DNA from 2 places in the Xenorhabdus griffiniae genome. Region 1 is predicted to be linked to the other one. Evidence: predicted binding sites of a transcription regulator. Region 1 holds the regulator's gene; the other holds the start of a gene.
The links. Region 1 encodes CRP, which controls carbon source genes, mostly activating them, when cyclic AMP is high. Its sites were predicted from a motif close to ATGTGANNNNNNTCACAT; they were not measured.

Region 1 (21,724 bases):
GGATAAAGGTCTGAATAATTTCAGAGAAAGGCACATCAAGGTTCATATTGATGCACAAAAGCCCAATGACTCGACGCTGACGATTGCGGATAGCAATCGTGACAGATTTCATCAACGAGCCACTTTTAGCCCGTGTGAAATACGCCCTGGAAACGCTACTGTCTTCATCCGTAATGTCATGCAGCATTCGCAACGCCAGATCAGTAATCGGAGAGCCAATTTTACGCCCCGTATGCTCACCATTAGCTATTCTGACGGCTGAACATTTAAGATCTTCCAGTGAATGAAGAACTATTTCACAATGCCCACCAATCAACATAGCCAGGCCATCAACAGCAGCTTCGTAAGATTTTAAAATTTCGTGATCTGTTTCACTAAATGGTTGGTTTTCCAGTAAATCAATATCACTGTTCTCACTAGAGATATTATCACCAGTTAATAGTGGGGTAGACATTAATACACCATCCTTCAAATTCTGACTTTGCCTCACCAAAAACATCAGGGCAAGATTTATTATAAAATCACATTACTGCAACTCAGTATCTACTTCGGCAAACACCTGTTGCTACAAAAAAGTTAAATAGCCCTATGTGATAAGCGCTAAAAACAAACAGTTAAAAATGTTTGTTCTATATTTATTCTATTCGGACTATTCAGAATAGTGACGTTAAAACCACATCGAACCGCCGTCAAGCTCTTGCTGAGTATAGCGTGGGGTTCTATCACAGCTTTATACCGAATTCACCTGAAATACGGAAAGCAATATCTCATTTAATACCGTGGAAAATAATAAGCAAATAAATTTATTATTCTTTATCCACGCTTATTACTAATCAAATAGAGGTAAATATCAGCAGCAAATCGAAAGGTGGAAGAAATATGTGATTGATAAAGCAGGAGCCATAAGCCCCTGCTAACATCTTTTAATTACAGGAATTATTTTGCCTTGGCAGCAGGCTTAATATCCAGTAATTCAACATTGAAAACTAAAGTGGAGTTCGCTGGAATTTTAGGTAAATTTGCCTGATCATAAGCCAGCTTAGGAGGAATAACTAATGTGATTTTTCCACCTTTCTTCACATGCTGTATACCTTCTTTCCAACCTGGAATAACGCTATCCAAACGAATTGTCAGAGGCTCTTTACGGTCATAAGAGCTGTCAAAAACCTGACCATCAATCAAAGAACCTTTGTAGTTAACAACGACAGTATCAGTCTCTTTAGGTGCGTTACCAGTACCCTCTTTTTCAATTTTGTAAAGAAGCCCAGTTTTGGTTTCCACTACACCAGCTTGCTTAGCAAACTCTTTGCGATATTTGGCCCCTTTTTCACCATTTTCATTGGCTTCTTTTTCTATCTTGGCCAAGGCAGCACTTTTCACTTTAGATTCAAAGGACTTCAGCGTTTCCTGAACTTCTTTGTCCGTCAGTTTGGCTTTATTATTTAATGCATCTTCAACACCGGCCAGCAATTGTTCTTTTTCTATATTGATACCAAGCGCTTTCTGTTCTTGCAATGAGTTGGCCATATAGCCCCCCAGAGAAGCACCCAAAGCATAAGAATTTTGCTGTTCTGCTGTTTTAAAAGCACTATTTAGTTTTACTTCGTCTTTGGTTTCGGTGTTAGCAGCCAAAACCTGAGGTACATTAAATGCCACCGCTAGAGTTGTTGCCAGCAGAGTTGTTTTAAACAATGATTTCATCCTATTCTCCAATAAGTTTGGGTGGGGTTACCATCAGCATCGGTCATATAACGTTTACTATAACCGCCTAAGGAAACCAATGACAATATTTGCTATACCTTGCCACAAAAATCGTTGAGACAACATTAAAGCAAAGAGATTTCGTTTCGTACGATCCTATTTCATTGGATATATGAGCATTATAGTGGCATCTTGACCGCATCATCGGTCCGTCATTTAAATTAATTGATTCAGAGGCAGGAGGAAAGATAATGGAGTTATCTGAATTTGAACAAAGATTTGAGCAACTAGAAACCAAGCTGGCTTATCAAGAAGCCACCATTGAGGCATTGAATCAGGAAGTGATAAAGCAACAGATCGAAACTGACAGATTGAAAGAACAACTCAAATTAATCACTGAACGTCTGAAAACTCATCAGGCATCCATCATTGCACCGCTTTCTGAAGAAACACCGCCCCCCCATTACTGATATTCATCAGGCATCCATCATTGCACCGCTTTCTGAAGAAACACCGCCCCCCCATTACTGATATTCATCAGGAAAGCGCTTTGCCAAGGAAGGCTAAAAGCAAAATAAAAAAGGGAAGCTTAAAACTCGCTTCCCTTTTTTACTTAAATCTTAATGGCAGCTACCGCCGCAGCATCCATGCTCACCGTGATCGTGATCATGGTGGTGATCACCACAGCCACCCTGACCGTGTACATGACCATGAGCCAATTCTTCTTCGGTTGCTTCGCGGATCGCGACAATTTCAACATTGAATTTCAGGTTTTGACCAGCCAGCATGTGGTTCGCATCAACAACCACTTCATCACCTTCTATCGCAGTGATTTCTACTGGAATAGGCCCTTGATCCGTGTCAGCCAGAAAACGCATACCAACTTGAAGGTCATCAACGCCAACAAACACATCTTTTGGTGCACGCTGAACCAGATTGTCATCATACTGACCGTATGCATCTGCTGCTTCTACGCTCACATCAAAACGCTCACCCACTTCACGGCCTTCCAGTGCTTTCTCTAATCCGCTGATCAGAGAACCACGGCCATGCAGATAGTCTAACGGTGCACTCACCGAGGACTCATCAACTAAAACACCGTCTTCTGTTCTTACTTGATAAGCCAGGCTGACCACCAAGTCTTTTGCTACTTTCATGACTACTCCTACATACCCGAGGGGAAAACCCGTGAGGGAAAATTTTTACTGCTTAAAAAAATGCTGCCAATTGTAACGGAATTCTACGTTACTGTACCTAGGAAATAGCAAAATTTATCCACAATTCATTGTATATGTATTGAGTTACTGTGGTGTAAAGATGCCAATGACCTGTTCCTGCTCTCTGACATGCGAGGTGACAGCTTCATCCGTCTGCCGCTGTATATGACCACAATGGACACATTCAACAACATCAACCTTATTCTCCTGCCACATTGCCAGCGTATCCTGTGATTGGCATTTCGGACAAACCGCTCCTGCAATAAAACGCTTACGACTGATTGACATAATTCCCCCCTAAGACGTGTCAGAACCTCTATTTTCCGCTACCATGCACACCAGACACTTAAAATTGCATACATATACCCAATAGCTTTCAAATTGCGGCACCTCGATCACTATACGCATCAACGGCCACTATGCACAATATACGATTGGTATGGGGAACGCAGTCAACAAAGCAGCAACTTGAAAGATGAAGGATATATAAATCTAACTATACGCGTTACCTTTCAAGTTGCTCATTATAAGACAACATAACTCATTGTTTCTCCCCGCGAAGCGGGGGAGAAACAATGTGCATCTTGAAGTGAGATGGGTATATTAATTAACTTAACACATTATATATAGACGGCATCTATGATTGTTTTCTCTTCACTGCAAATCCGTCGTGGCATTCGCGTCCTGCTGGATAACGCCAACGCAACCATCAATCCTGGACAAAAAGTCGGATTAGTTGGTAAAAATGGCTGTGGTAAATCTACCCTGCTTGCATTACTGAAAGATGAACTTCAAGCTGAAAATGGCTCCGTTACCTTCCCTAACAACTGGGCACTGGCTTGGGTTAATCAGGAAACGCCAGCCCTGGAAACATCAGCATTGGAATATGTCATCGATGGTGACCGTGAATTCCGGCAATTGGAGCAAAAACTCAAAATCGCCAACGAACAAAATGACGGCCATGCTATCGCTCATCTTCATGGTTTACTTGATACTATTCAGGCATGGACAATCCGCGCCCGCGCCGCTAGTTTGTTGCACGGATTAGGTTTTTCCCAGATTCAGCTAGAACAGCCGGTACGTTCATTCTCTGGTGGTTGGCGTATGCGCCTCAACCTGGCACAAGCGTTAATCTGCCGCTCTGATTTGCTATTACTCGACGAACCGACCAACCACCTTGATCTGGACGCAGTTATCTGGCTGGAAAAATGGTTGAAGAGTTATACCGGCACCTTGATCCTAATTTCCCACGATCGCGATTTTCTCGATCCAATCATCGATAAAATTCTGCACATTGAGCAGCAGGATCTATACGAATATACCGGTAACTACTCTTCCTTCGAACGGCAACGCGCGGCCAAACTTGCCCAGCAACAGGCGCTATACCAAAGCCAACAGGAAAAAGTGGCCCATTTACAAAGCTATATTGACCGCTTCCGCGCCAAAGCCTCTAAAGCGAAACAGGCACAAAGCCGCATCAAAATGCTGGAACGTATGGAGCTTATCGCGCCCGCGCATGTCGATAACTCTTTCCATTTCAGCTTCCGCCAGCCGGACAACCTGCCAAATCCTCTCTTAAACATGGATAAAGTCAGTGCTGGCTACGGTGAGAAAACGGTATTGAACTCGATCAAATTAAATTTGGTGCCAGGTTCACGGATCGGCCTGCTAGGTCGCAATGGTGCGGGTAAATCCACACTGATCAAATTGCTGGCAGGAGAGCTGGCACCTCAGCACGGAGACATTGCCTTATCAAAAGGCATTAAACTGGGTTATTTCGCACAGCACCAACTGGAATACCTACGGGCAGATGAATCTCCATTACAACATTTAGCCCGAATCGCTCCCCAAGAAACGGAACAACAGCTTCGGGATTATCTGGGAGGATTTGGCTTCAAAGGCGATCAAGTGACCGATCCAAGCGGACGTTTTTCCGGTGGTGAAAAGGCGCGTTTGGTACTGGCTCTGATTGTCTGGCAACGCCCAAACCTCCTTTTGCTTGACGAACCGACCAACCACCTTGATCTCGACATGAGACAGGCATTGACTGAAGCACTGATTGATTTCGAAGGTGCATTGGTCGTCGTATCGCACGACAGACATTTACTGCGTTCTACAACAGACGAGCTTTATCTGGTGCATGATGGAAAAGTAGAACTTTTTAAAGGAGATTTAGAAGATTATCAGCAATGGCTCACTGAACTGCAACGCCAGCAAATGCGGGATAGTCAGGAAAAAGAAAAATCAGAAATCGAATCTTCAACGAATGGCACTCAAAATTACAGTGCCCAAGAGCGTAAAGATCAAAAACGGCGTGAAGCTGAATTCCGTAACCAAACGCAGCCATTGCGCAAACAGCTTGCCACCCTTGAAAAACAGATGGAAAAACTGGGAATGGCATTGACGGAATTAGAAGAGAAGCTGTCAGACAACACACTTTACGACCATGATCGTAAAACTGAACTGACTGAATGCCTGCATCAGCAAACGCAAACAAAATCCAAACTGGAAGATACTGAAATGGAATGGTTAGACATTCAGGAACAGCTCGAACACATGACAGCAGAATTTAATGCGAGTCAAGGAGTCAGCTAATTTTTCAGATATATATGCATTAAACTTCAAGTTGCAATTTACAACACGATATGAAACTTGATGCCTCCCCGCTTTGCGGGGAGAAATCACACGCATCTTGGAAGTTAGATTGGTATAAACCTGTAAGTATATAATCGGGTATTGTCATTCAATGCCCGATTATTCCCTGTTTACAAAGAAAAAAATAGAGAACTGTTTGCAAACAACCAGAATACTCACCGTAAAAAAATAATAACTCATCAATTATGCAGGCGATTATTTATAATTGAAAAATGTTTCAGAAGCTCATTTTTCGCTCCTTACTGAAAAAACTTTTACAAATTACACCTCAAGCTTGATTATAATAAAAAACAAAATGATATTTCGTATAAAACAAGTCATAATCAATGAGTTATATATTAGCAACTAAAGCAGAAAAGTTTTCAGCATCTTCAATCAAAGGTTCATCTATGGATTTTGCCCATACCACACCAAGATCAATTTTTTTATCCGTTTCAACGATTTCTAAAAAATTCATATAATACTCAGGAATAGAGCGAATAATCCGTTTAGGTACACAGGTATAGGCATTATTTTTTGTAATCATCTCTACTATCAACATGATATCATTTGTTTTTAATAGCAAATGCATATTGTCACCAGTATAAACAGGAAAAACATTGAGACAATCTGCTAACTCAGTCATCTCTTTCTTTTCTGGTGAATTTGTCGAAGTAACTCCGTTCCCAAACTGACTTAAAGCTGTTCTGCATCTAGATATCAGATGACTGCCTTTTTTAAAGATATAGATCAATCTTTCCGTAAACACCCTTTTTGCCTCTAATTGAGCAATAATAGATGATAGCGGCATCACTGCAACATGTAACATCCCTGCATTCAATAAATTTATCTGTTGCTCAACTGACAGTCCAGTCACCAATGACAGCACGACATTCCCTTTTTTTTCCACGATCTGATTCTCTATTTGCGAATAATTGTGGATAGGAAAACAAGAACCAACGTATAAGTGCCTGACCATCTCCTCTTTTGAATCGAAATGAACCTGACTTTTGAACTGTTCATAATGAGATAAAAATTTCCGGGTATTTTCCAACGTCTTCTGTCCAAAATCTGTCAACCTTGTTCCATTTGGTCCCCTTGTAAATAGTGACGCACCAAGAATATCTTCCAACCCGTGGATTTTCTTCGTCAAGGCCGGCTGAGAAAGATAAAGCCTCTCAGAAGCCTTATGATAATTAAGCGTTTCAGCCAAAACGATAAAAGCTTCAAGATTGCGTATATCCATGTTCTTTAGCCCAATGATTGTTGAATAACTACAAAACATTACAGATTCATGGTGATAGCATTTTAACTTAGTGTTTTGCCAAAGGTTTTATCAGGTCAAATGGTCAAAATGTTAACTAATAAAATGTTAGTTAATAAGGGTACAATTCGCAAAATATTTATTATAATTATGTTTTAATTTCACCGTTAAATTATTTCATGGATAACTTATTTTATCCTGCCAATATGAATATATTCCATGTTATCCATATTATTTATCACTCTATTTCATTCTCTTAAACTACAGCATCATTAATATTTATGATCCGAGATAAAGCATACAAACAGATCCACAACTGAAAATTTTTCTTTTATTGATAATCGATTAAATCAAATACCAGCGATATTGAAAGTTAAAATATCATATTGTGAAACTATTGTGTGAATAATTCAATTGGAAAACGAAAGAAAAGCATATATATCTGACTTACTCGTATAATGTAACAAACAGCAGATAGTTCACAGCTATTACATTATTCATAACCCAGTCATACGTTATTTTTGTCGTCATTTCACCATTTACTCTTATTACGTGTTAAATAGCGTTTCAAAATGATATGAATATTCCTTACCCCGCGCTCCGCTCGGGGTAAGGAACTCCAACATCTGATACTCTCAGTATTATGAAAACCTATTTAATAAGGAGAGGTAATATTAAAAATAACAATAAGGCAATGACAGGTTTATAGTATGTTGCTAATAACAATATACCAATCTAACTTCAAGATGCGTATAATTTCTCCCCGCAAAGCGGGGGAGAAATCAGGTTTCATATCATGTTGTAAACTGCAACTTGAAGTTTAATGCATATATTCCAATCCAACTTCAAATTGCAGCTTAAAAATCAATGCGATTGTTTATATCTCCCCGCTTCGCGGGGGAGATATAAAACACATATTGAAAAGAAATTGGCATATATACTTATTCCTAACAAGTTTCTGATATTTTTTATATCAGAATATTCTGTATTGGTATGTCATTTTATGGATAAAGTATGTTGATTTTTACCGAAAACACCAGGAATACAAACAGAGCCGAATTACCGACCAATATAGTATACCAATCTAACTTCAAGATACGTGTGATATTTCATATCGTGTTGTAAATTGCAACTTGAAGTTTAATGCGTATAAAAGAGAAAGTCGAAAATCGTGTTTTTAATCTATTTTAGCAAAATCCGCCGTAAACCCTCGCCCAATGCGAGGGTGTCGTAAAAGCTCATGTTATCTATTAAGATCGGCGCTCTTCCTTTAGGCGCCGATCTTTTATGACCTTATTCACCCGAAAACTGGAATCGTCTGTTCACACCCAACGTCAATTTGTCAAAGCGCAGCATTTACCTGTATTGGATGGCTCTCTTTCCCTTGGGGATTATCTCAAGCAAATGGGAGAACACAGTGCACTTATTGTCGCGGAGATCCTGGATGAACAAGACTGGGGACCTTTCGAACGTCATTATGCTTCAACAGGCAGGGCTCCTTATTCTCCCCGCGCCATGATGGGGAGCCTGCTTTATGGGATCATGAAAGGACAGCGTTCGCTCAGAGCACTTGAACGCTTGGCGCGTTTAGATTTGGGCTGTATTTGGGTCAGTCAGGGAATTACCCCTGATCATGCCAGTCTTGGACGTTTCATTTATCAGCATCAAACTGTCCTGACGGGGATGTTTTTTAAAGAGCTGACCTTATCTGTTTTGCGCCGCAGTCAATCCGGTATTTCGTGTCTGGCGGGTGACGGGACAGTGATTGAGGCCATGTGTTCTCATTATCATCTTTTGACTCAGGCAGCCATTTCCCGCGAAAAAAAGACCCTCAGTGCAGCGCCTGCCACGGGGCAGACAGAGAAACGTCTTCAGCAATTGGAACAGGGCACAGAAGTATTACGACGCCGGCAAGAAAACCGGGCAAAAAAGGGGAAAGATGGTAGCCAGTTACGTATTAATCCCACAGAGCCAGACGCTGTCGTCCAGAAACTCAAGCGGGGAAAGGGATTTTCAACAGCCTATAAACCGTCTGTTTTAGTCAACACAGGACGTATTATCGTCGCCCAAACCGTAGATCCATCCAGTGAGACACGGGTAATGGCGGATTTATTGGTGCAGAATTTCAATTTATCGGGATATCATCCGGACAAATTGTTGTTGGATGCCGGTTATTTCCATGACGCGGTGATGGCTGAGGCACAAAAATATCAGATCCCGCTGTTTTGCTCTGAAAATTCAACCCGGCAGAGCCCCCGAACAATCTACCCCAAATCGTTATTTATCTATGAGGCTGAGAAAGACACTTATCTCTGCCCGGCCCATCATTCATTATCGTTGAAAAGCACCGTGGCCGCGTCAGAAAAAGCGCGAGGCTATCGGGTCTATGGCAGTGCCAATGGCACTCAATGCCGGCAAAAAACCCAATGTACACGGGCCAAAGGTGGAAGAAAAATAAAACGCTATCGGGAAGATGAAAAGCGGGATGAACTGCGTTTGCATATGGCTAACCCTGAGTCAAAACGGATATTGAGTCAACGAAAAAGCAGAGTAGAACCGGTATTTTCAGCTTTGCGGGGAATTCAGGGACTGGAGCGCTTTCGGCGTAGAGGATTATCAGCGGTAAAGCTGGAATTTACCCTGCATGCGATGGCCTATAACTTATCAAGAGCAGTGGCTCTGATATTATGGATGATTTTCAGCCTGTTATTGGTTCAAATAACAGGCACTGAAAAATGGGAGAGGATCTCAACTTAACGCGTTGCAAAAATGACCTCCCCCCTTTTACGACACCCTCAATGCGGGCGGGGATATAAGGCGAAAAGCCCGTAGGGCTTTAAAAATCAATCAGACGTGGTCTGGCTTTGAACATAGGCTCTGAGCATTTCAATCGTTGCTCCTCCGGAGCTACAGACAAAGTATGATCTTGACCATAAAAGCCCCGTTTTACTCTGCATCCGTAAATGCGTGTTTTGCTGGCGCAGCAGGCGCGACGACACGGATTTGAGATTGTTGACCATCACACTGACAGCAAGTTTTGGCGGATAGGCAACCCGCAGATGCACATGGTCTGGTTCTCCGTCCATCTCAATAATTTCACATTCGAGTTTTGCGGCAGCAGAAGCAAAAGCATGCCGCAACTGTTCTATCATTCGTCCATCAAACAGTTTACGGCGGTATTTTGTCGTAAAAATCAGATGCACAACAAGTTTGCTGACACTATGTCGTTTACGGAGGAACCCTGCCAGTAAATCATCGTGATTACTCAATTGATATACTCCATTAACCTGTTAAAATAAAAGTATTATATCAATGAGCGCTGACCATGTTAAGAGCCACAAAAGTACGCATTTATCCGACACCGGAACAGGCTGAGTTTCTCAATGCCCAGTTCGGCGCAGTTCGTTTTGCGTACAACAAAGCTCTGCACATCAAAAAACAGGCTTACCAGCGCCACGGTGTCAGTTTAAGCCCCCGTAAGGATCTGAAACCGCTGTTGGCAGTCGCGAAAAAATCCCGTAAATATGCCTGGCTCAAAGCGTATGATTCCATCGCATTGCAGCAGGCGGTCATTAATCTTGATGTGGCTTTTTCCCATTTTTTTAATCCGAAACTGAAAGCGCGTTTTCCGGTATTTAAAAGTAAGCATGGAAAACAATCAAGCTATCATTGCGTTGGGGTTAAAGTGCTTGATAGCGCGATCAAGATCCCGAAAGTTTCACCGATTGAAGCGCGTTTACATCGTGAAATGACGGGCTCATTGAAAAGTATCACGCTGAGCCGCAGCGCAACGGGGAAATATTATGCGTCAATACTCTGCGATGACGGGACAAAAGCGCCGGCGAAACCCACATTGATATCACATGTTACGGGTATTGATATGGGACTCTCGCACTACGCCATTAAATCGAATGGTGACAAAACCCCGAATCCCCGCCCTCTCATCAATGCCAGTCGCAACTTGCGACGTAAACAGAAAGCGTTGTCCCGTAAGAAAAAGGGGAGTGCGAACCGTCGCAAAGCCCGTATACAGCTTGCGGGTGTGCATGAACGGGTAGCCAATACCCGTGCTGATTTCCAGCATAAACTCTCCCGCACAATTGTTGACGAAAGCCAAGCGGTAATTGTGGAGACACTGAAAGCAGCAAATATGATGAAAAATCATCATCTGGCACGTGCTATCGGTGATGCCGGATGGTCTGGGTTCATCATAAAACTGGAATATAAGGCCGCAGAGAAAGGGGTGCATCTGGTGAAACTGGATCACTGGTTTGCCAGTTCAAAAACCTGTCACTGTTGTGGCCACAAAATGCCGGAAATGCCGTTAAATAAGCGAATCTGGCAATGTCCTGAATGCGGAGTTGAACATGACCGCGATATCAACGCGGCAATCAACATCGAACGCAAGGGCATACGGGAATTATGTGCGGCGGGACTCGTCGTGCAATCTGCCCATGGAGGCCAGCGTAAATCCGTCATACAGACGGTTGCGGCCTAGGAAGTGGGAAGCCTCGCCCGACAGGGCGGGGAGCAGTCACTGTATATTTCCTATTAAATGCTCAGTAAGATAAACTGACGCATATAAATCACTTCTTAGTTTCAATAAAATATGGCAGAAAAATGATGAAAATCGACTTGAGCAATATGATAACAGAGAGTCGTAATCCCGCCAGTACCCACATTGATCAACTTTCAACACTCGATATGCTGCACGTCATCAACGATGAAGATAAAAAAGTGGCTATTGCTGTCGAAAAAACACTGCCCCAAATTGCCTGTGTGGTTGATAAAGTTGCCAAAGCATTTCGACAGGGTGGGCGCTTAATCTATAGTGGCGCTGGCACATCTGGGCGCTTAGGTATCCTGGATGCCAGCGAATGCCCACCCACTTATGGTACAAAACCAGAACAGGTAATCGGCTTAATTGCCGGCGGGCACCAAGCCATTCTGCAATCTGTCGAAAATGCGGAAGATAATCGGCAATTAGGTACAGAAGATCTTAAGGCGTTACACTTTACTCAACGAGATGTTCTGGTAGGGATCGCTGCCAGTGGCCGGACACCCTATGTATTAGGTGCAATGGAATATGCCAAATCAGTTGGTGCTACTGTCGCTTGTATCAGCTGCAATCCAAATAGCCCAATGACGCAGTTGGCTGATCTTGCTATCACGCCCGTCGTCGGGCCAGAAGTGATAACAGGCTCATCCCGCATGAAGGCAGGCACGGCACAAAAATTGATACTGAATATGATCACGACAGGTGCCATGATCCGTATTGGCAAGGTATATGGTAATTTGATGGTTGACGTAGAAGCCACTAATGCCAAATTAATCGAACGCCAGAAAAATATTGTCATGGCCGCCACGGAGTGCAGCAGAGAAATGGCAGAACAGGCGTTAAACGCCTGTGGTGGGCATTGCAAAACCGCAATTGTCATGATCTTATCGGGTATTAACGCCGAAGAAGCCAACGCATTATTGGCAAAACATCATGGGCTTATCCGGCCAGCTATCTCAACAGACCGATAATCACTATCTCTTTAGCAAAATCCGCCGTAAACCCTCGCCCAATGCGAGGGTGTCGTAAAAGGGGGGAGCAGTCACCCAAACCAGATTAAAGGCACACAAGCGGCAGTCAGGACACCCATTACGATATTGAATGTAAACCACGCGCGACGGCTTTTCAGTAACTGACCAATCAGTGAACCAAGAACCAACCAGATTACACTGCCGAGGATATTGACGATTAACATCACTATACTGATGGCAAAAATGGAATAGTTATACAGCTCTCCAGCCAGACTGTAACTACTGATTGCGCCCAATCCCATCAACCAGGTTTTGGGATTTAAGAACTGCAATAGCCAGCCTTGATAAATTTTGATTGGCTCTCTTGCCGATGCTGTAGTATCCAGCCGTTTATAATGCGAAGTGGCTGTCTTCCAGGCCAGCCATAATAAATACAGACATCCGAGTATTTTCAGCCCCGTATGTAAAGCAGGATAAATCAGCAGTAGCGCAGCAACACCAAACGCAGACAGCAGCAAAATGGTTTGCATTCCCAGAATAATACCCAGACAAAGCGGGACAGAACGGCGAATACCAAAATGAGCTCCCGATGATGTCAGTAACAAATTGTTTGGGCCCGGTGTGACAGCGGAAATAAACATAAATATACTAAGCGAGAATATCAGGCTTAAAGTCATGGGTAGATTCCCCTCCCACCCTGGTGGTTAACATTTCTTTTCAAGAAAAATAACAGTATGTTATTTCACATACAAGATAACTAATCATGAAATCAATTCAAATTCATTATGAATCGTAGACTACAACTCCATTAGCAACGACGATGTTTACCCGATGATGAATGACAGTATTTTCAGGAGCAATCACAATGATTATCCCGTGGCAACAATTGGAAGCCGATACACTCCACAACTTAATTGAAAGTTTTGTCCTGCGGGAAGGTACTGATTACGGCGAACAGGAAAAAACGCTCGAGCAAAAAGTGCAAGACGTCAAACGTCAACTTGAACGAGGTGAAGTTCTGTTGGTATGGTCTGAACTACATGGAACCGTTAATATCTTGCCTAAAGAGATGTTCCGCCCGTAAAACTCAACTTGTTTGATTCATTCTAATTGACTGATTCGCCAATTTTATTAATTAAGGAGTCTGTTCATGTCTGCCAAACACCCCGTTATCGCAATCACTGGCTCCAGTGGAGCAGGAACAACCACAACCAGTGTCGCTTTTCGCAAGATTTTCCAGCAATTTGACGTAACAGCTGCACTGATAGAAGGGGATAGTTTCCATCGTTATACTCGTCCTGAAATGGATGCCGAGATACGGAAAGCAAGAGAACAAGGCAGACATATCAGCTACTTTGGGCCAGAAGCCAATGATTTCGGTATGCTGGAAAAAACATTCCTTGAGTATGGGGAAACAGGCCATGGCCGCTGCCGAAAATATCTTCATACCTATGATGAAGCCGTCCCCTATAACCAATCACCAGGTACTTTCACCCCGTGGGAAGCTCTGCCATCTAATACGGACGTCCTATTTTATGAAGGACTTCACGGGGGAGTTGTCACGCCACAACACAATGTCGCCAGTCATGTTGATCTGCTAATTGGCGTTGTACCGATCGTCAACTTAGAATGGATACAAAAACTCATCCGAGATACGGGCGAGCGAGGGCATTCCAGAGAAGCGGTTATGGATTCCGTTGTTCGTTCAATGGATGACTATATCCGCTACATCACTCCTCAGTTTTCACGTACCCATATCAATTTCCAACGTGTCCCTACCGTTGATACCTCCAATCCCTTCTCTGCCAAAGCGATCCCCTCTCTGGACGAAAGTTTTATCGTGATCCGTTTCCGTGGACTCACGCAAATTAATTTCCCTTATTTGCTCGCGATGCTTCAGGGTTCATTTATTTCCGGCATAAATACTATCGTTGTTCCTGGTGGAAAAATGGGGTTGGCAATGGAATTAATTATGGCACCGCTTGTTAAACAATTACTGGAAGGCAAAAAAATCTCGTAATTTAATCTCTATTTAATTTTTAATAAAACAGGTAACAAAAAATAATGTTACCTGTTTTATTTAAATAAGCAGGTTATTTTTTGTGACAAAATTTTTTCCTTGTATACCAATCTCACTCCAAGATGCATGTAATTTCTCCCCCGCGAAGCGGGGAGAAATCAGGTTTCATATCGTGTTGTAAATTGCAGCTTGAAGTTTAATGCGTATAAAACACATCTTGAAAGACGATAGGTATATAAATGTAAAATCAATAAAACCAACTCTTCTGCCTGATTTCTGGTAATCTGGCAGTCAGTCTAATATGCTGAAGCGATACAAGAGAAGACAGAAGCGCTTTCCTGTGTTACAAACAAGGTTACAAGCGTGGACTGGCAAGGTATATGGGTTAAGATCAATATGCCTAAATTTTGGCATCTTTATAATCCATATAAAATTCCCGCTTGTCAGTTTTTCAGCAGGCTAATATGTTAAGCTATTGACTTTATAAAGCCAGCCTGAAGAGGAACGACAGTTTCTCACATCATAAAGGCAGAAATAACAACAGAGGATAAAGCGAATGGTTCTCGGCAAGCCACAAACAGACCCTACTCTTGAATGGTTTTTGTCACACTGCCATATTCACAAATATCCATCCAAGAGCACGCTTATTCATCAAGGTGAGAAAGCAGAAACGCTTTACTACATTGTTAAAGGTTCAGTTGCTGTTCTAATAAAAGATGAAGAAGGTAAGGAAATGATTCTCTCTTATTTAAATCAGGGGGATTTCATTGGTGAACTTGGATTATTTGAAGAGGGGCAAGAACGTACTGCATGGGTACGAGCCAAAAGTGCCTGTGAAGTGGCTGAAATTTCCTATAAGAAATTTCGCCAGTTAATTCAGGTCAATCCTGATATTCTGATGCGTTTATCTGCTCAGATGGCAAGTCGCCTACAAACCACTTCTGAAAAAGTAGGTAACTTAGCCTTTCTGGACGTTACAGGCCGTATCGCCCAGACATTGCTCAATTTGGCCAAACAGCCTGATGCAATGACTCACCCTGATGGTATGCAAATCAAAATCACACGTCAGGAAATTGGGCAGATTGTGGGTTGCTCCCGTGAAACGGTTGGCCGTATTTTGAAAATGCTGGAAGATCAAAGCCTGATCTCTGCACATGGCAAAACCATCGTCGTTTATGGGACGCGTTAATTCCCAATAAACCGAAACTCAGCCAGTGCAATCTATTACTTCGCACTGGCTTTTTTACTGTTATTTGTTTAACCAACGGGATATCGCCATTTCCAGCCGCACCATACCCTCTGTGATTTCGTCCTCAGGAATAATCAGTGATGGTGTAAAGCGCAAGATGCTGTCTCCTGCACTTAATAACATCAATCCCAGTTCTGCCGCCTGCTGCAATATTTCTTTGGCCTTGCCCTGATATTCAGCTTTCAATACAGCCCCAATAAGCAAGCCTTTTCCGCGAAATTCACGAAAGATACCATATTTTTGGTTCATCTTTTCCAAAGCATGAATGAGCATATCGTGCCGTTTTTCCACGCCCATCAGCACTTCTGGCGTATTGATAATATCCAGTACGACACAACCGATACGACAAGCCAATGGGTTTCCACCATAAGTCGTTCCATGGGCGCCCGTTTCCATTGCCGCCGCGATTTTATCTGTCGTTAACATTGCACTGATGGGAAAACCGCCCCCCAGTGCTTTTGCCGTCGTCAAGATATCCGGCTGTACGCCATAATGCTGGTAAGCATATAACTGCCCCGTGCGCCCTATTCCACTCTGGACTTCATCAAAGACCAACAAAGCCTGATGCTTATCACACAATTCCCGCACCCCATGCAGAAACGCCATTGTCGCAGGAGTCACTCCTCCTTCACCTTGGATTGGCTCCAAAACAACAGCACAAGTGTGATCATCGATTTCCGCTCTAACGGCATCCAGATCGTTAAAAGGCACATGAACAATATCGGCGGGTTTAGGCCCAAACTCTTCGGCATACTTCGGTTGCCCTCCCACCGAAACCGTGAAAAAGGTACGACCATGAAATGCCTGATGGAATGCAATGATTTTGGTTTTATTCGGATGATAACGGGTAATCGCATAACGACGTGCCAATTTAAATGCCGCTTCATTGGCTTCCGCCCCCGAATTAGCGAAAAAGACCTTTTGGGCAAAAGTCGCATCAATCAACTTTTGCGCTAAGGTTAAGGCAGGCTCATTGGTAAAAACGTTGCTGATATGCCACAATTTTTCACTCTGCTGTTTCAGGGCGTTCACCAAAGCCGGATGACAGTGCCCCAAAGCCAGAACAGCAATACCTCCGGCAAAATCTATGTATTCTTTACCCTGTTGATCCCATACTCGACTTCCTTGCCCTCTGACAGGAATAAAATTCGCCGGTGCATAAATAGGCAACATCACTTGATCATAGGTGTTTCTATTTGCTGCTTTATTTTCTACCATTTCCCTCACCTTATTTTTATACTTGCCATTTCGAAGTGAAATAATAGTCATAAAATATGAATAAAAAATCAATTAAGGGCAAATAAAAAAACAACAGAATGAGGGAGTATAGAGGTATCTGACTAATATCTGAGGAAATTATTCAACAATTCATGTCCCTGCTCACTAAGAATGCTTTCTGGATGAAACTGCACCCCTTCCAGTGGCAAAGTACGGTGACGTATTCCCATGATTTCATCTACGTCGCCATTACGCTGACTCCAGGCCGTCACTTCAAATGAAGCAGGAAGCGTTTCTGCGGCAATGACCAGAGAGTGATAACGCGTGACCGTCAATGGACGATCTAATCCTTTGAATACCCCTTGCTGGCTATGGTGAATCAGACTGGTTTTTCCATGCATTACTTCACGCGCTTTAACAACCTTGGCACCAAAAGCCTGACCTATTGCCTGATGCCCCAGACACACACCGAGGATGGGTAATTTCCCTGCAAAATGTGAAATCGCTTCCAACGAGATCCCTGCTTCATTTGGCGTGCAAGGCCCCGGAGAAATGACTAAATGAGTAGGCGCCAAATCTTCGATATCTTTAAGCTGAATCTCATCATTACGCTTAACTAAAACCTCTGCCCCTAACTCACAAAAATATTGGTATAAATTGAATGTAAAAGAATCGTAGTTATCTATTATTAGTAACATAGGAGTATATCCTACTGATTATTATAGTCTTATAAGTTGCCCTACCCCATTGGGGTATTATGCATTCTGTATAATAGTAAAATCAGGTAAAGCAGTATTAACAGCAATGGGGGGCTAATCATACCACAGAAGCACTTTTAAAATAGTGGTACGGCGAGCGCATTACTATAATGCAACATGATGTAACAATGCAGAAATGGTAGAAAGAAGGGGAATGTAAACGGTACTCAAACAACCAGTTATGATTATCCGAATACCGTATTATACCAATCACCTTTCAAGATACTCATTGTTTCTCCCCGCTTCGCGGGGAGAAACAATGAGTTATGTTGTCTTATAATGAGCAACTTGAAAGATAACGCGTAATATGTCGGTCCGGGCTGTTAAGGTTCAACCTTGGCAGACAAGATCACAATAGGTTTTACCGGTACATTTTGGTAAGGGCCAACATTTTCTGTTTTGACTTGAGAAATTTTATCCACCACATCCATGCCCTTGACGACTTTACCAAAGACTGCATAACCGAAGTCACGCTGCCCATGGTCAAGGAAAGCATTATCGGTCACGTTAATAAAAAATTGGCTGGTTGCGCTGTCCTTATCGGCGGTACGCGCCATAGCAATAGTTCCCCGCAAATTCCGCAAGCCGTTATCTGCTTCATTTTTGATTGGCTCTTTGGTCGCTTTTTGCTTCATATCCTTTGTAAAGCCACCGCCCTGGATCATAAAGCCTGGGATAACACGATGAAAAATAGTGTTGTTATAAAATCCCTCATTGACATACTCAACGAAATTCTTGGTAGTCATTGGTGCCTTATTGCTATCTAACTCAAGTTCGATTTCTCCAGCCGATGTTACCAGCTTCACGTGAGTTTCAGCGGCTAATGCTGGGACAGCTATCGCGCTGATAGCACATGCAGTCATAAGCGACACAAAAATACGTTTAAACATTGATGATTCCTTTATTTTTGAGGTCAACAATAAAACTCATAACAACAAAACCCATTAAGTGTAATTCCCTATGGAGTGAAGTTCCAAAGATTTACCTACATTTACGAGTCATATGACTTTTATATTCGCATATTTAAACAGGCGCTATTTTGAGAATAACCCCCATATTAATACGCTTTCCATGTCAAAGCGCATAAGCATCTATACCAATCTAACTTCAAGATGCGGGTGATTTTTCCCCGCATCGCGGAAAGAAATCAGGTTTCATATCATGTTGTAAATTGCAACTTGAAGTTTAATGCGTATATTCATCCAGCATTGAATACAGGAAATTAAACTTTCCATCCAAATTCAGCTGGACAACAATTGCAGAACGATTGGTATTGTCACCAGTGCGATAAATAGAGAAATAATAATAGAAAGGGAAATGGTTTCCTGTTTGAAACCATACTTATTAGCAAAAACATACACGCCTGCACCGATAGGCTGAGCAGCCATAATAATTGCGGCAATCAACCAAATATTGTCAGCTTGCTGCATACCAAACAGATAATAAGCGCAGATAAACGTAACCAACGGTTGTATCCCTAATTTGAGTAACAACATCGGTACAATCAATTTTAATGCTTCCGCATTAATATGCTCTTTAACCTTAAGCCGCGATAATCCCAGTCCTAAAGCAAATAATGCCGTTGGGCCTGCGGCATTACCAAGAAATGCCGCCAATGATTGCAAAAATTTTGGTACGGGAATCTCGAAATAGACGAAGATTAAACCTGCGATGACTGAAATAGTCAGGGGGTTACTCAATGTCACCTTTAATGACCTAACCAGACTCCGGCTGATGGATATGTTGCTACCCGATTGACAAGTAGAAAGAACATCGTAGGTAATAATGACAGCTATAATGGCTGGGATATTATGCAGGATCGTAGCTATAGCGGCAGGAAGCGCAGCAGATTCACCATAGACAGAGATTAGGATTGGAACTCCCATATATCCGGTAGTGCCATAACATGCTCCCATGCCTAAAAGAGAAGATTGAGGCAAACCAATTCCCATAATTTTGGCTACTAACACACCTAAAACATACACGACCCCAATGCCGGCCAAACTAGCAGCAATAAATCCCCATTGTTGAAGTTCACTCACATCTGCACGTGCAATAGCCAGAAACAATAAGGCAGGGAGTGCAATATAAAGCACATAATCGTTGATTAATTTATCGGAATGTCCGCTATCAGGACGCAAACGACCAAAACAATATCCGATAAAAATAACCAGAAATATGGGGGCAACTATCATAAACATTTAGATTAATTCCACATGAGTGTTGATAAAACATCCCGAAAATTTCCCTGGTGTATTAGACTTGCTGTCATTATTCAGAATAAATATTGGCTATTTTTTGATGATATTGCTGTAATCATTTAATTCTGTTAAATAAATAATTCCTTTCTTATCATTAAATTTATTAATGATGACAACAAAGGCGATACTATGAAACTGGATATTCGTACCGATCGTTTTGATGGGCGTGGTATAACGCTTGAGCAACTACGCGCGTTTGTATTCGTAGCGACACATGGTGGATTTGCTAAAGCTGGGGAAGAGTTGGGCCGTACACAACCAACGCTTAGCCTAAGTATTAAACGACTTGAAGAAGATATCGGATGTCGTTTAATTGATCGACGCCAAGGCACTATTATTGGATTAACCAATGAAGGTAAACAGCTATTACCCGCTGCCAAAGATATTCTTTTCCGCATGACCCAAGCGCTACAATCGGTAAGAAAATTCCAGTTGAGAGGCAAAATTGCACTTGGTGTCCCTGATGATTTCAGCATTAGAAACCTGCATAAAGCGATCTCCTGCTGTCTGGAGGAACATCCTGAATTAAAAATAGAAATTACCGCCGCTTCATCACCGGTACTTTCTGCCTTATTAGAAAAACAGCAATTAGACATGGCCATCACTAAAGAAATAGCGGGACAACCCATCAATGCCAATCATAAAAGCATCTTGAGAATTGAACCACTACATTGGGTTGCTGTAGAAAACAAGCACTTCAATAACCTACAAGAAATTCCACTGGTTATTTTTCCTGATGGCTGCGTCATTCGCCAATGTGCCATAAACGCACTGGAACATGTGGGTAAACCTTATTTTCTCGCGTATGTCAGTGCTTCATTTGAAAATGTGAAAAGTGCCATAGCACACGGTTTGGGCATTGGGTTATTGCCACGCCACTCATTAACCGATGCTCTATGTGTATTATCTTCCGAACATGGTGTCCCTAATGTTCCTGCCATTCAGCTGGTTTTACATGTGACGGCCCAAGGTGAGTTATACACATTATTTGCCGACTACCTGCGCCATTCGTTGTCGGAAGAAATGTCGGTATAAATGTCGGTATAAATGTCGGTAAAATGTCGGCATAAAGTTACGCCTGTCCACAAGCGGTTGCTCTCGGTATAATCACCGGGCTATTTTTGTGTATTCCTCAGGGAGATAACCATTTTGACCATCAAAAACTACAACTATCATATGACCCACTTTATTACGAGTGCACCTGACATTCGCCACCTGCCTCAAGATGTGGGCATTGAGGTCGCGTTTGCCGGTAGGTCAAATGCGGGTAAATCCAGCGCCCTGAATGCGCTGACCCGCCAAAAAAGCCTTGCACGAACCAGTAAAACCCCTGGCCGTACCCAATTAATTAACCTGTTCGAAGTTGAAGAAGGGATCCGTCTGGTCGACTTGCCGGGCTATGGTTACGCTGAAGTCCCGGAAGAGATGAAACGTAAATGGCAGAAGGCGTTGGGAGAGTATCTCCAGAAGCGCGAATGCCTGTTAGGGCTGGTGGTTTTGATGGATATCCGCCATCCGCTGAAAGATCTGGATAGGCAAATGATTGAATGGGCGGTCGTGACGCAAGTCCCCGTCATGGTATTGCTAACTAAAGCCGACAAACTGGCTTCCGGTGCCCGTAAAAGCCAATTGGCAAAAGTTCGTCAGGAATTGACCTCTTTGGGTGGTGATATTCAGATTGAATACTTCTCCGCCTTGAAAAAAATCGGCATCGATAAACTAGAGCAAAAACTCAACCTTTGGTTCAATCAACCTGCCCTTGAAGCGGAATAACTCCGAACCCTGCCCTGCCATAAATCGGGTATAAAAAAACGCCCCAGTCAAAAGAGATGACTGGGGCAGCTAATATTCAGCTAAATCCGATTACGTGAAG
Region 2 (10,290 bases), 1.2 Mb from region 1:
GACATTAGTGGCAAAAATTTCATTTAGCCTCTCTGCCGTCAACTGTTCAATGGTGGCTTGAGGCTTTAAGATCCCAGCATTATTCACTAGCCCAGAAATATACCCCAACTCTTTTTCCGCTCTTTGGAACAGTGCTATCACTTGCTTTTCATCCGCAATATCCACCTGAACCGCAATTGCTGACTGCCCAAGAGCACGGATCATATCCACCACTTCATAAGCACTGTCTCTGCGGTTACGATAGCCAATGCAGATATGGTGCCCCTGTTTCGCCAAGCAAATTGCTGTGGCCTTACCGATGCCACGGGAACCACCAGTAATGATCGTTACTTTTTTCACAATGCCATCCCATATTCGATTTGCGTTATTTTTTAACTCGTTATGTAAAATTTGCAATCATAACATTCAAAACTATACTCCAACCTGCAAGAGTCAATTTCGAGTTTCAGTACTCTAATCAGAGGAACTATATGATGAAAAGCTTGAAGTTATCAGTTGCAGCATTACTGGTGTTGTTTTCAAGTGCCACACTTGCAGCGCCAGCGGTATCAACCTCAGCCGAAGCCGCCTCAAAAACAGCAACGGCAGTAGAACAAAATGTTAAATCAGCCAAAAACAAAGCTAATTCATTAGAGAAGAAAGTAACCAAAAAAGTAAAAAATCAAAAAGTATCAAAGAAGAAAAATAGAAATAGCTCAGCCAAAAAAGGCGCTAATACAGCTCTTTGTAAAGATGGTAGCTATAGCAAGAGTAAATCCCGTAGAGGAGCCTGCTCTCGCCACGGTGGTGTCGCTAAATGGCTGTAAAGTTTGATTGATTTTTCATCATGCACAATTAGGGAGCCAAGGCTCCCTAATTTTTTGAATATTTTCCATTAAATTATTCAATTATCATGCGAAAAATAAGAGAAAATTGATTCCCCAATCAGAAATAATTTCACTATTATGGTGTTAATGGTCATATTTTCTTGAACAAGAAAACATTGCCTTTTATATTTTATAAACTTCAACTTCTCATACTAAAATTCAGATAAAAAACTCAAAATCAGCCAGAAAAATAGATAAAAAAAACATAAACAATAAAATAATTTACAGTAACTCCAACAAAGCAAAAATTCACATACTAACGAGAGTCAAATGAAAATTGAAAATATTTAATTAATAACGTATAGTTAAATAAAGACAATTCATCAAATCAAGTTACATAAACAGGCAATATAACATCATAAAATATGACATAGATAACCCTGTTTACCCGATAAAATCATAATAATCATTACATTAATTTACCATACAAAGTAAAAAGTATAGATATTTGTCAGTAGGGTGCTAATATTCATTACAGAAATGAAACTTATGAATGACGAATAACAGTAGCCATATATTGTTTGCTCTGCTAATATTCGTTTAATTTTTATCCAGAGTAATAAAAAGAGGAGAAGCAATGCCCTCTCTAATGATGAGGACAAATGCGGTCTTCGCTTTCTTTATCTCATTAATCTTTATCGGTCTGAGCCATGCCTCGACCAGTACCTCAAAAGTGCAAGAGTATTCTCACAATGGCATACAGATAAGTTTGCCTGATTTGCGACAATACCCTTCAGGTACACCTCGGAAGAAAGCGTTTTTAAATATTATTGTCCCTGTAATTGTTCAACATAATCAAAAGATTATGCAAGACCGCAAATGGCTCCTGTCACACCAAAAGAATCATCATTGGTCTGTACAGGATAGTTACCGATTGAAAAAGATCTGCATGGATTACAAAATGACCTGCAATTCGCCAAGACAGGTTAATTGGAACAAGTTATTAAGTCGGGTTGATATTATTCCCACCCATTTTGTTGCCACTCAAGCAGCGGCTGAATCGGGTTGGGGAACGTCAGAACTTGCCAAAAAAAATAATAATCTGTTTGGAATGCGCTGTAGCGCTTGCAACAATACGAAAGGAAAAGTCAAAGGTTATTCAGTTTACCCTACTGTTAATGCTTCCGTCGTTGCTTATATGAAAAACCTGAATACACACCGTGCTTATGAGTCACTGCGTTCTTCACGTGCAACGCAGAGAACAACTCAGGAGCCGCTGAATATCAGTAAGCTGATTGATAATCTTAATGGTTATTCTGAGCTGGGATCTGCCTATAATCGCTATTTACATCGGGTATTTAATCGCAACAAGGATCTGATCTCACAAGCGCAAGAATTGGCTATCCAATAACACTTCCCTCAACAATCCACATTGTATTAATTACAATGTGGACTCTTTTTTAGAATCTGTCTTTGTATTATCTACTGTAAATATCGACAAATTCCATACTATAATGCACTTCAGAATTACATTCTTTCTCCCAACGATAAATGCTTAACCAGAGCCTAATATGAATTTCTTCTCTTTTGAGTTCCTTGGATCGTTTGTTATTCTGCTGGTTGTCTATTGGCTTTTACAAAAAACGCCCAGACTACAGAATGGCGTGTTAATTTTAGCGAGTTATTTATTTGTATTCTCTTTTGCCGCGAAGTTCGCCTACATTTTATTCGCCTATACCCTGTTTATTTACTTTTTGGCAAATGTTCTTAGTCGTTATTTATCTAATAAGATGATATTTACACTACTGACATTCGGGATCTTTGGCTGTTTCACTGTTTTCAAATATTACTCTTTCTTTCAAGAGTCGATTCAACACGTATTGGCTAATGCTGGGATCAACGTGGAACTCCCCGTCCTTGAATTGCTGATACCACTGGGATTGTCATTTTATGCGTTCCATTCGGTCAGCTATGTTGTATCGGTATGCAAGAAAGAGCTGCCTGCCGCACCACTGTATGATGTCATATTGTATCTTTGCTTTTTTCCCAGCATTGTCGCCGGACCGATTAATCGAGCCAAAGATTTTCTGCCACAGATTCAGGCAACGTCGAGAATGGTACTGGAACCATTGAAGGCGCTATTGTTGATTGCTATCGCCATCGTAAAACTCTTTTTACTCAGCGCTACGCTCTCTGAGTATCTCGTGAATCCCGTTTTTGAAGATCCGATTAGCCATCATGCAGGGCAAGTCCTTGTGGCAATTTATGCTTATGCCTGGAATATCTACTTTAACTTTTCCGGCTATACCGACCTTGTCACAGGTATCGCTCTGCTATTAGGTTACCGAGTGCCACGCAATTTTGATGCCCCTTATTTGGCTGAAAACTTACAGGTATTTTGGCGTCGCTGGCATATCAGCCTGTCAACATTCATCCGTGATTATGTCTACATTCCATTAGGTGGTAACAAAAAAGGCGTATTCCGCAAGAACCTGAATATGTTCACCGCTATGGTAATTTCTGGCCTATGGCATGGTGCAGGTCTTAGTTTTATTATCTGGGGCGCTATTCATGGATTAGGGTTAATTCTGCAAAATATTAAAAATGCCCTGCTCCCTGTGGCAAAGAAACAGAGGGAACCACAAGCCAGAAGTCCACTTGCATTATTTTTATCTCGTGTTGTGACGTTCCATTTTGTTTGCTTTGCATGGATCTTTTTCCGTAGCCCAACGTTTAATGATGCGCTGGCGGTATTAAATCAACTGTTCTCTGGCGACACATTTTCATCCCTGTTATCCAGCAGTTCGCTATTAATGGTTTTCTGGGGTTCCTTTATTATCTACCCTTGGTTGGTGAATTTCAGACACAAAATTGAAAAAAACTATAACCTGATTTCCTGGGTTTATTACCCAATTCCCTTAGCCCTGATCCTCACTTTGGTATTTATTTTGTCACCTTCAGGAATGCCAGGATTTATCTATGCCAACTTCTGAATTTACCTCTAACCTTAAAAAAGTCGGACAAGTGATTTGTGCCGTGGCATTAACCAGCTTAATGTTAATTTGGCTTAATCAAGGTTCGTTAGATAATTTCTGGCAACAGAAATATCACCGCAACAGTCCCTGGACATCTCTCAAGGGGGAACCATGGTGGGATCTGGGGAATAATGTGCAGCAAGGCTCCATTGCTGCCAGTAAAACTTTTATGGCATATGCGCAGGGTAAATATCAGGTCACTCCGTCATCAGCCATGAATATTGATAACCGGCAAACAGTATTTCCTCCTGATTTTCAGGTTGGCTTGCGTTTTCTTGAAGGTTACGTGTATCCCATCGAAAACCTCTCTTTCACCTTTCCTGAACTACTGAACAAAAATATTAAACTCGTTCAGTCTTCTTTACCGCCAAATAGTTCAGTAGAAAATCCGCTTGTTGAAATTGTCCAGAAAACCCATGCGAATTTGGGCGTAAAAGATAAGGTGTTATTTGCCGGTGATTCAATGATGCAGGGCGTAGCCCCACATTTAAAACGTCGACTGTTTCAGCAATATGGCATATCCAGTATTAACTTGAGTAAACAAAGTACAGGGTTGTCTTATCCTGGCTTCTTTGATTGGCCAAAAACGATTAACGATGCATTGAGGACTCACCCTGACATTAAGTTGGTAATGATATTTTTAGGTCCAAATGATCCATGGGATATTCCTTCAGGACACGGAGGCCCTTATTTGAAATTCGCCAGTGAAAACTGGGAGGATCTTTATCGCCAACGAATTGAATCCATCTTAAATGACGCTCGCCAACATCAGGCTGATGTTATTTGGGTTGGACCACCGAATATGCGCCAGAAAAAACTTTCCAACAGGATGTCTTACCTTAATAAATTGTACCAAACTGAGGTAGAAAAAAAGGGAGAAATCTATGTTGCGGTTAATGATATGTTCAAATATCAGTCAGATAATTATTCAGACTATATTGGCGATGGCAGCAGCACCATCAAACTCCGCAGCGGAGACGGTATCCATTTCAGTTTGAAAGGGCAACAAACTATTGCGGATTATCTATTTTCATTGATCACATTTACTCAGGAGCCAGTTAAAGAAAATGCAACCATTTAACATGTTCCGCAGATTTTATCGGATAGTGGGTGCAAGTCTGGCTATCGCGCTCTCAATAAGCTTGTTATCGTGCAAGGGGGAAAAATCGCAGCCTGCATCGGAGCTCCAAGCAACACATATATATCGTCAACAACAATTGACGAATTTTGGTGATCCCAATTTCACGCTATTAACAGATAAATTACGTCACAGCGATACTCGCCAACTCCATTTTGTACAATTGGGTGATTCACACACGGCTGCCGATTTCTTTACCGGTAAGTTACGCAGTTTATTACAGAATCATTATGGTGACGCAGGGCCAGGTTTTATTCCTCCAATGAGCATTCCTGGTCAGCGTAACGCCTTAATACAATTCTCTGAGGATAAAACCGGTTGGTGGCTTTCCAGCAGCCGCAAGGAAAATCGGGCTGATTATCCATTGGGTGGGTTTATCGCCATTCCCGAAAGTACCAGGAGTGCGATACAAATCAAGTCTTCCTCTGCTCGTGGCGAATACTGGTTGAGTGCACTCTATCAATCCCATACAGCGACTCAAATCAAAATGCCATTTACCACCATAGAGTTACCCGCAACACAAAGTGAATGGCATTTCTCACCAGAACAGAGCGTCAATTTCCCCATCAATCTCTATCCACAGGATACACAATTGAAAATCGGCGGCTGGCTGATAAAGCGTCAAACCCCTGGCATTATGTTATCTGCATTGGGGATTAATGGCGCCACTATTAATATGCTGGATAAATGGCAACCGCAATGGATTAATACGCTGGCACAGATAAAACCGGATATGGTTTTTCTCGCCTATGGGACCAATGAAGCCTTTAACGATTCATTGGATTTGGTTGCTTATCAGAAGGATTTGACAGCTAAAATACAAGAGATCCGCAGAGCCATACCGCAAGCCGTTATCCTGCTGATTGGGCCGAATGATTCGCTAAAAAATAAAACTGCGGCAAGCTGTGAAGAGCAGCAACCTGCCTTACTTGATCATGTGATTCAGATCCAACAAACCGTTGCCAAACAACAGCACACCCTGTTTTGGGATTGGCGGGAATATATGGGGGGGCCATGTTCGATCAGAGGATGGGAACAACAAAACCTCGCTCGTCCTGATTACATTCACCTTTCCGCAGACGGTTATGAACGCAGTGCCGAAGCGCTTTATACGCAGTTTATGGCATTGATTGAATAGTGCCCTATGTAAGTCGTAACAGTTTTTAAATAAAGCGGTTATACCAATCTCCCTGCATAGCAGGAGATATAAAACGCATCTTGAAAAGCGATTGGTATATTAGTGATTGCGGTTGGTAAGCGAGCAGGAAATAAGATTTATTTAGCAGCTAATGAACGTGGATAACACGGGGAATCGTGTAAAACAGCACCTTATGATGGATAAGGTGCCATGAAAAATCGCTTAAAAAGGCTTTAACATACCACCATTGCGATTAATACTGATATGCAACAGCTTAATTCGTACCGGAAAGTGCTGGCAATACATGTTCAGGATCACGTTCAATAGCGCGCAAAAGTGCTTTTGCAGGACCTGTAGGCTGGCGGCGTCCTTGTTCCCAATTTCTCAATGTATCAACATTCACTGAAATCAGTTTTGCAAATCCAGTTTGGGACAATCCCGTCGATTGTCGAATCTTCTTGACTTGCACAGCTACCACATGTGTTTCACGCGAAGGTTCACGAGTACCATCAATAATTTCATTCATTTGCGTCATACTTTCAGTTAGACGCTCAAACAATTTTGCATCCATTTACCACCTCTCATTGAGATCGCGTAATATCTTTTTCTCTTGTTCTGTTAGATTAACTTTAATCCCTTTTCTATAGAAACAACAAAACCTATGTCGAGAAGTTAGGAGAATTAATAAAAAAGCACCTTAATTTATATCATAAGGTGCCATGAAAAATCGCTTAAAAAGGCTTCATCACAACATAGCGAAATAGATCATACCAACCATCGCACCGGTTGTGCCGAGAATGGTTTCCATTACCGTCCAAGTTTTTAGGGTTTGTGCTTCTGTCGCACCAGTAAATTTACCGAACAGCCAGAAACCAGAATCGTTCACATGGCTAAGAACCAAAGAGCCACCGGCAATACATACTGACAACGCGGCCATTTGCGCACCGGAATAACCTAACTCGCCAATCACTGGCAGAACCAATCCTACCGTGGTCAAACATGCGACAGTTGCCGAACCTTGAATCACACGCACGGCTCCCGACAAAATAAAACACGCCAGCGCGATTGGAAGGCCGGCACCGACCAACGCATTACCCAATGCTGGCCCAACACCTGAATCCACCAGCACTTGTTTGAATACACCACCTGCACCTGTCACCAGCAGAATAATTCCTGCAGGTTGAATCGCTGCAGAGCAGACCTCCATGACTTTCTCTTTGCTCATACCACGACGGATCGCCAACCCGTAAATTGCCACCAGACAAGCAAGCAAAATTGCAATGAAAGGATGACCAAGAAATTCCAGCCAATGATATAGCGTTGATTGCTGATCAACAAAACGTGCACCAATGGTTTTCAAGCCCACCAATATCAATGGGAATAATACCAATGCCAAGCTGAAGGCAAAGGAAGGCATCTGACTTTTGCCAATACTTGGTGTCCCCAGATCTTTGGGTAAATCCAGTGTCACATATTTGCTGATAAAATTACCGTATATCGGGCCAGCCAATAACATGCCGGGAATGGCGGCACTCAGGCCAATCAATATCATCCAGCCAAAATCGGCTCCCATCTGGGAAGCCAGCATCATTGGCACTGGCCCCGGAACCAAAAATGCGGCCGCCGCCGCAACACCTGCGAACAATGGAATCGCCAGTTTCACGACATTGCCATTGGTACGACGCGCAACGGCAAATACCACGCCAATCAATAACACAACCGCCACATCAAAAAACAGTGGTAATGCACAGACAAGCCCGGCAACACCTAATGCATAGTTAGCCCGCTTTTCACCAAAGCTACCCAATAGTTTCACGGCAATCTGGTCAAGGACTCCCGTTTCATGCAAGATCTTGCCAAACATTGCGCCAAGAGCCACAACAATGGCAAGAAAACCCAAAGTGCCCGCCATGCCGTCCTGCATTGTCTGGGTGATTTTCTCCAGTGGCATACCAGAAAAAATTCCTGCCCCCACGGAAACTATCATCAAGGCAATAAATGCCTGTAACCTGGCTTTCATCACCAAAAACAATAATAAGAGAACAGAACCGACAGCTGTCAGAACCAGAGTTACGGTGCTCATGAACATCCCTCACTAATACGGTTAATGGATTGAATATGGTCAATAGCTTTAATCGCATTTTTGATGACTTCATCAAGATCAGGTTTGATATCAATGTGATGGACATCTTTTTCATCACTGGTCGGCTCTTCCAGTGTCTCAAATTGTGAGATGAGCATTTGTGGTTTAAAGAAATGCCCTTTGCGTGCTTTCAGGCGGCCTTCGATTAAATCAAAATCCCCTTTCATATAGAGAAACGACAGGTTTTGATTGCCATCACGCAACATATCCCGATAATTTTTTTTCAAGGCAGAACACACGAGCAGGGAGATAGAATTGGTGCGCTGCATGGCAAAAATGGCGTCATTGAGTGCCTTCAACCATGGCCTGCGATCATCATCATTCAAGGCGTGGCCCAGTGCCATTTTTGTAATATTGGCACGGGGATGAAGGAAGTCTCCATCCAGAAACGCAGCCCCTAGTTTACGGGCAACACCACTGGCAACCGCTGATTTACCGCTGCCGGATACCCCCATCAATACAAAAACATGGTTTGGTTGTTGGGTATCACCCATATCAAACTCCTTTACACAGATCTGACGGCTTATATATCCATTTGATTGACACTAAAAAATTAGCAGGGAATATTATTCATGGAATGTTATCGGTAACATTAGCAGCAGAGCTGGATGGTGGGCAATCAATCAGGGCCATCAAAAAAGGAAAATGTGAGGCTTATCGCAATTGAAAATGGGAAAGCATCATTTTGAGCTACAAAAATTAAACACTTTCACCCAATGAAAGGGTAAACCCAACATCGATCAGAGTTTGTTCCAGCTTTTCCCCTCTCAAACGAGCAAGCAAAGATTCCGCAGCCTTGCGTCCCATTAAGTCACGAGGCGTCAGCACACTGGCAAGCTTGGGAGTCATTACCTGGCCGACATCATGACCATGAAAGCCAGCTATCGCAATCTCTTCCGGTACTTTAATCCCCTGTCGCTGGCACTCGAAAATTGCCCCGATGGCGATATCATCATTCGTACAAAACAAACCATCAATTTCGGGATATTTCTGACAAGATTCCTGCAAAAGCTGCGCGCCTAACGAATAGGAAGAGCTGACTGGTGTCATCATTTTTCTCGGTTGAAGCCCAGCATTAAACATCGCCATTTCAAACCCTTGCAAACGGATCATCGTTCGCTCATCCTGTCGTGCACCGAGATAAATAATGTTTTTGCAACCGCGTTCGATCATTGCCATCGTCATCTGACGAGCTGCTGCAAAATTATCGATTCCTACTGCAATATCAAGGCAAGGCGATACACTGTCCATCAATTCGACTACGGGTATACCTACTGTTTGCAACACCTTTAACGTTTTGGGGGTATGCGTACGTTCAGCCAGAATCAGGCCATCAATATTGTAAGCAAGCAAGGAGAGCAAACGTTCTTCTTCTTTCTGGGCAGAATAACCATAGTGGGCGAGCATGGTTTGATATCCATTGCGATCAGTCACATGCTCAATGCCACGAATAACTTCAGCGAAAACCTGATTGGTCAAGGAAGGGAGTAAAACACCTATTGCACGGCTGGTGGAATTAGAAAGAATATCGGGTACACGGTTGGGGATATAGCCGAGTTGCTCCACCGCTTCCGCTATTCGTTTTCCCAACGCTTCAGAAACCTGATCGGGATTGCGTAAAAAACGGCTGACCGTCATTTTTGTGACCCCAACGAGGTCGGCAACATCTTGTAAAGCTGGGCGTTTTTTCTTCATTTTCAATGTAATACAATCAGTTATTGATAGGTGCAGAGGAATAACTTGCGGTTTTAACATATTTATACATCATTACAACACGCTTTCTGGTGAAAAATGCCAATATACTCGCATCTTGTTTAGCAGTAATTACTGAAATTGTGATGACTTACACGCGTTTGAGTGAATATTCCAATCTGTTGCTACCCCCCACCGCACAACACAATAGTTTTCATAACTCTTACTCTCTTTGTTGTTGAGTTAAGGCCAACAAGTTCTTTTGCGATTTCTGCAATAGGAATCTCATAAGTTGGTAAAGAAGAGTTAATAATATGAATTAAATGCGATCTACATTA

Region 2: a site for CRP is predicted at 8,906-8,923, ahead of gntK (gluconokinase). Genes of this name have one in related genera too.

The regions. Positions count from the first base shown of each region.
Region 1 covers NZ_CP147737.1:339,103-360,826, reverse strand. The annotation lists gene WDV75_RS01645 (helix-turn-helix transcriptional regulator) at 1-454, opposite strand, end outside; gene fkpA (FKBP-type peptidyl-prolyl cis-trans isomerase) at 937-1,701, opposite strand; gene WDV75_RS01635 (SlyX family protein) at 1,953-2,171, shown strand; gene slyD (peptidylprolyl isomerase) at 2,322-2,858, opposite strand; gene WDV75_RS01625 (YheV family putative zinc ribbon protein) at 3,003-3,206, opposite strand; gene WDV75_RS01620 (ABC transporter ATP-binding protein) at 3,558-5,513, shown strand; gene WDV75_RS01615 (LysR family transcriptional regulator) at 5,905-6,798, opposite strand; gene WDV75_RS01610 (transposase) at 8,104-9,573, shown strand; gene tnpA (IS200/IS605 family transposase) at 9,660-10,085, opposite strand; gene WDV75_RS01600 (RNA-guided endonuclease InsQ/TnpB family protein) at 10,142-11,314, shown strand; gene murQ (N-acetylmuramic acid 6-phosphate etherase) at 11,440-12,345, shown strand; gene WDV75_RS01590 (LysE family translocator) at 12,417-13,022, opposite strand; gene WDV75_RS01585 (YheU family protein) at 13,211-13,429, shown strand; gene WDV75_RS01580 (phosphoribulokinase) at 13,496-14,365, shown strand; gene crp (cAMP-activated global transcriptional regulator CRP) at 14,922-15,554, shown strand; gene WDV75_RS01570 (aspartate aminotransferase family protein) at 15,615-16,832, opposite strand; gene WDV75_RS01565 (aminodeoxychorismate synthase component II) at 16,955-17,530, opposite strand; gene ppiA (peptidylprolyl isomerase A) at 17,914-18,480, opposite strand; gene WDV75_RS01555 (AEC family transporter) at 18,832-19,791, opposite strand; gene WDV75_RS01550 (LysR family transcriptional regulator) at 19,981-20,886, shown strand; gene yihA (ribosome biogenesis GTP-binding protein YihA/YsxC) at 21,001-21,624, shown strand.
Region 2 covers NZ_CP147737.1:3,906,986-3,917,275, forward strand. The annotation lists gene WDV75_RS17485 (SDR family oxidoreductase) at 1-339, opposite strand, end outside; gene WDV75_RS17490 (DUF3761 domain-containing protein) at 471-806, shown strand; gene WDV75_RS17495 (protein bax) at 1,444-2,217, shown strand; gene WDV75_RS17500 (MBOAT family O-acyltransferase) at 2,378-3,799, shown strand; gene WDV75_RS17505 (DUF459 domain-containing protein) at 3,786-4,922, shown strand; gene WDV75_RS17510 (SGNH/GDSL hydrolase family protein) at 4,924-6,117, shown strand; gene nadS (NadS family protein) at 6,392-6,688, opposite strand; gene gntU (gluconate transporter) at 6,863-8,200, opposite strand; gene gntK (gluconokinase) at 8,197-8,754, opposite strand; gene gntR (gluconate operon transcriptional repressor GntR) at 8,960-9,955, opposite strand.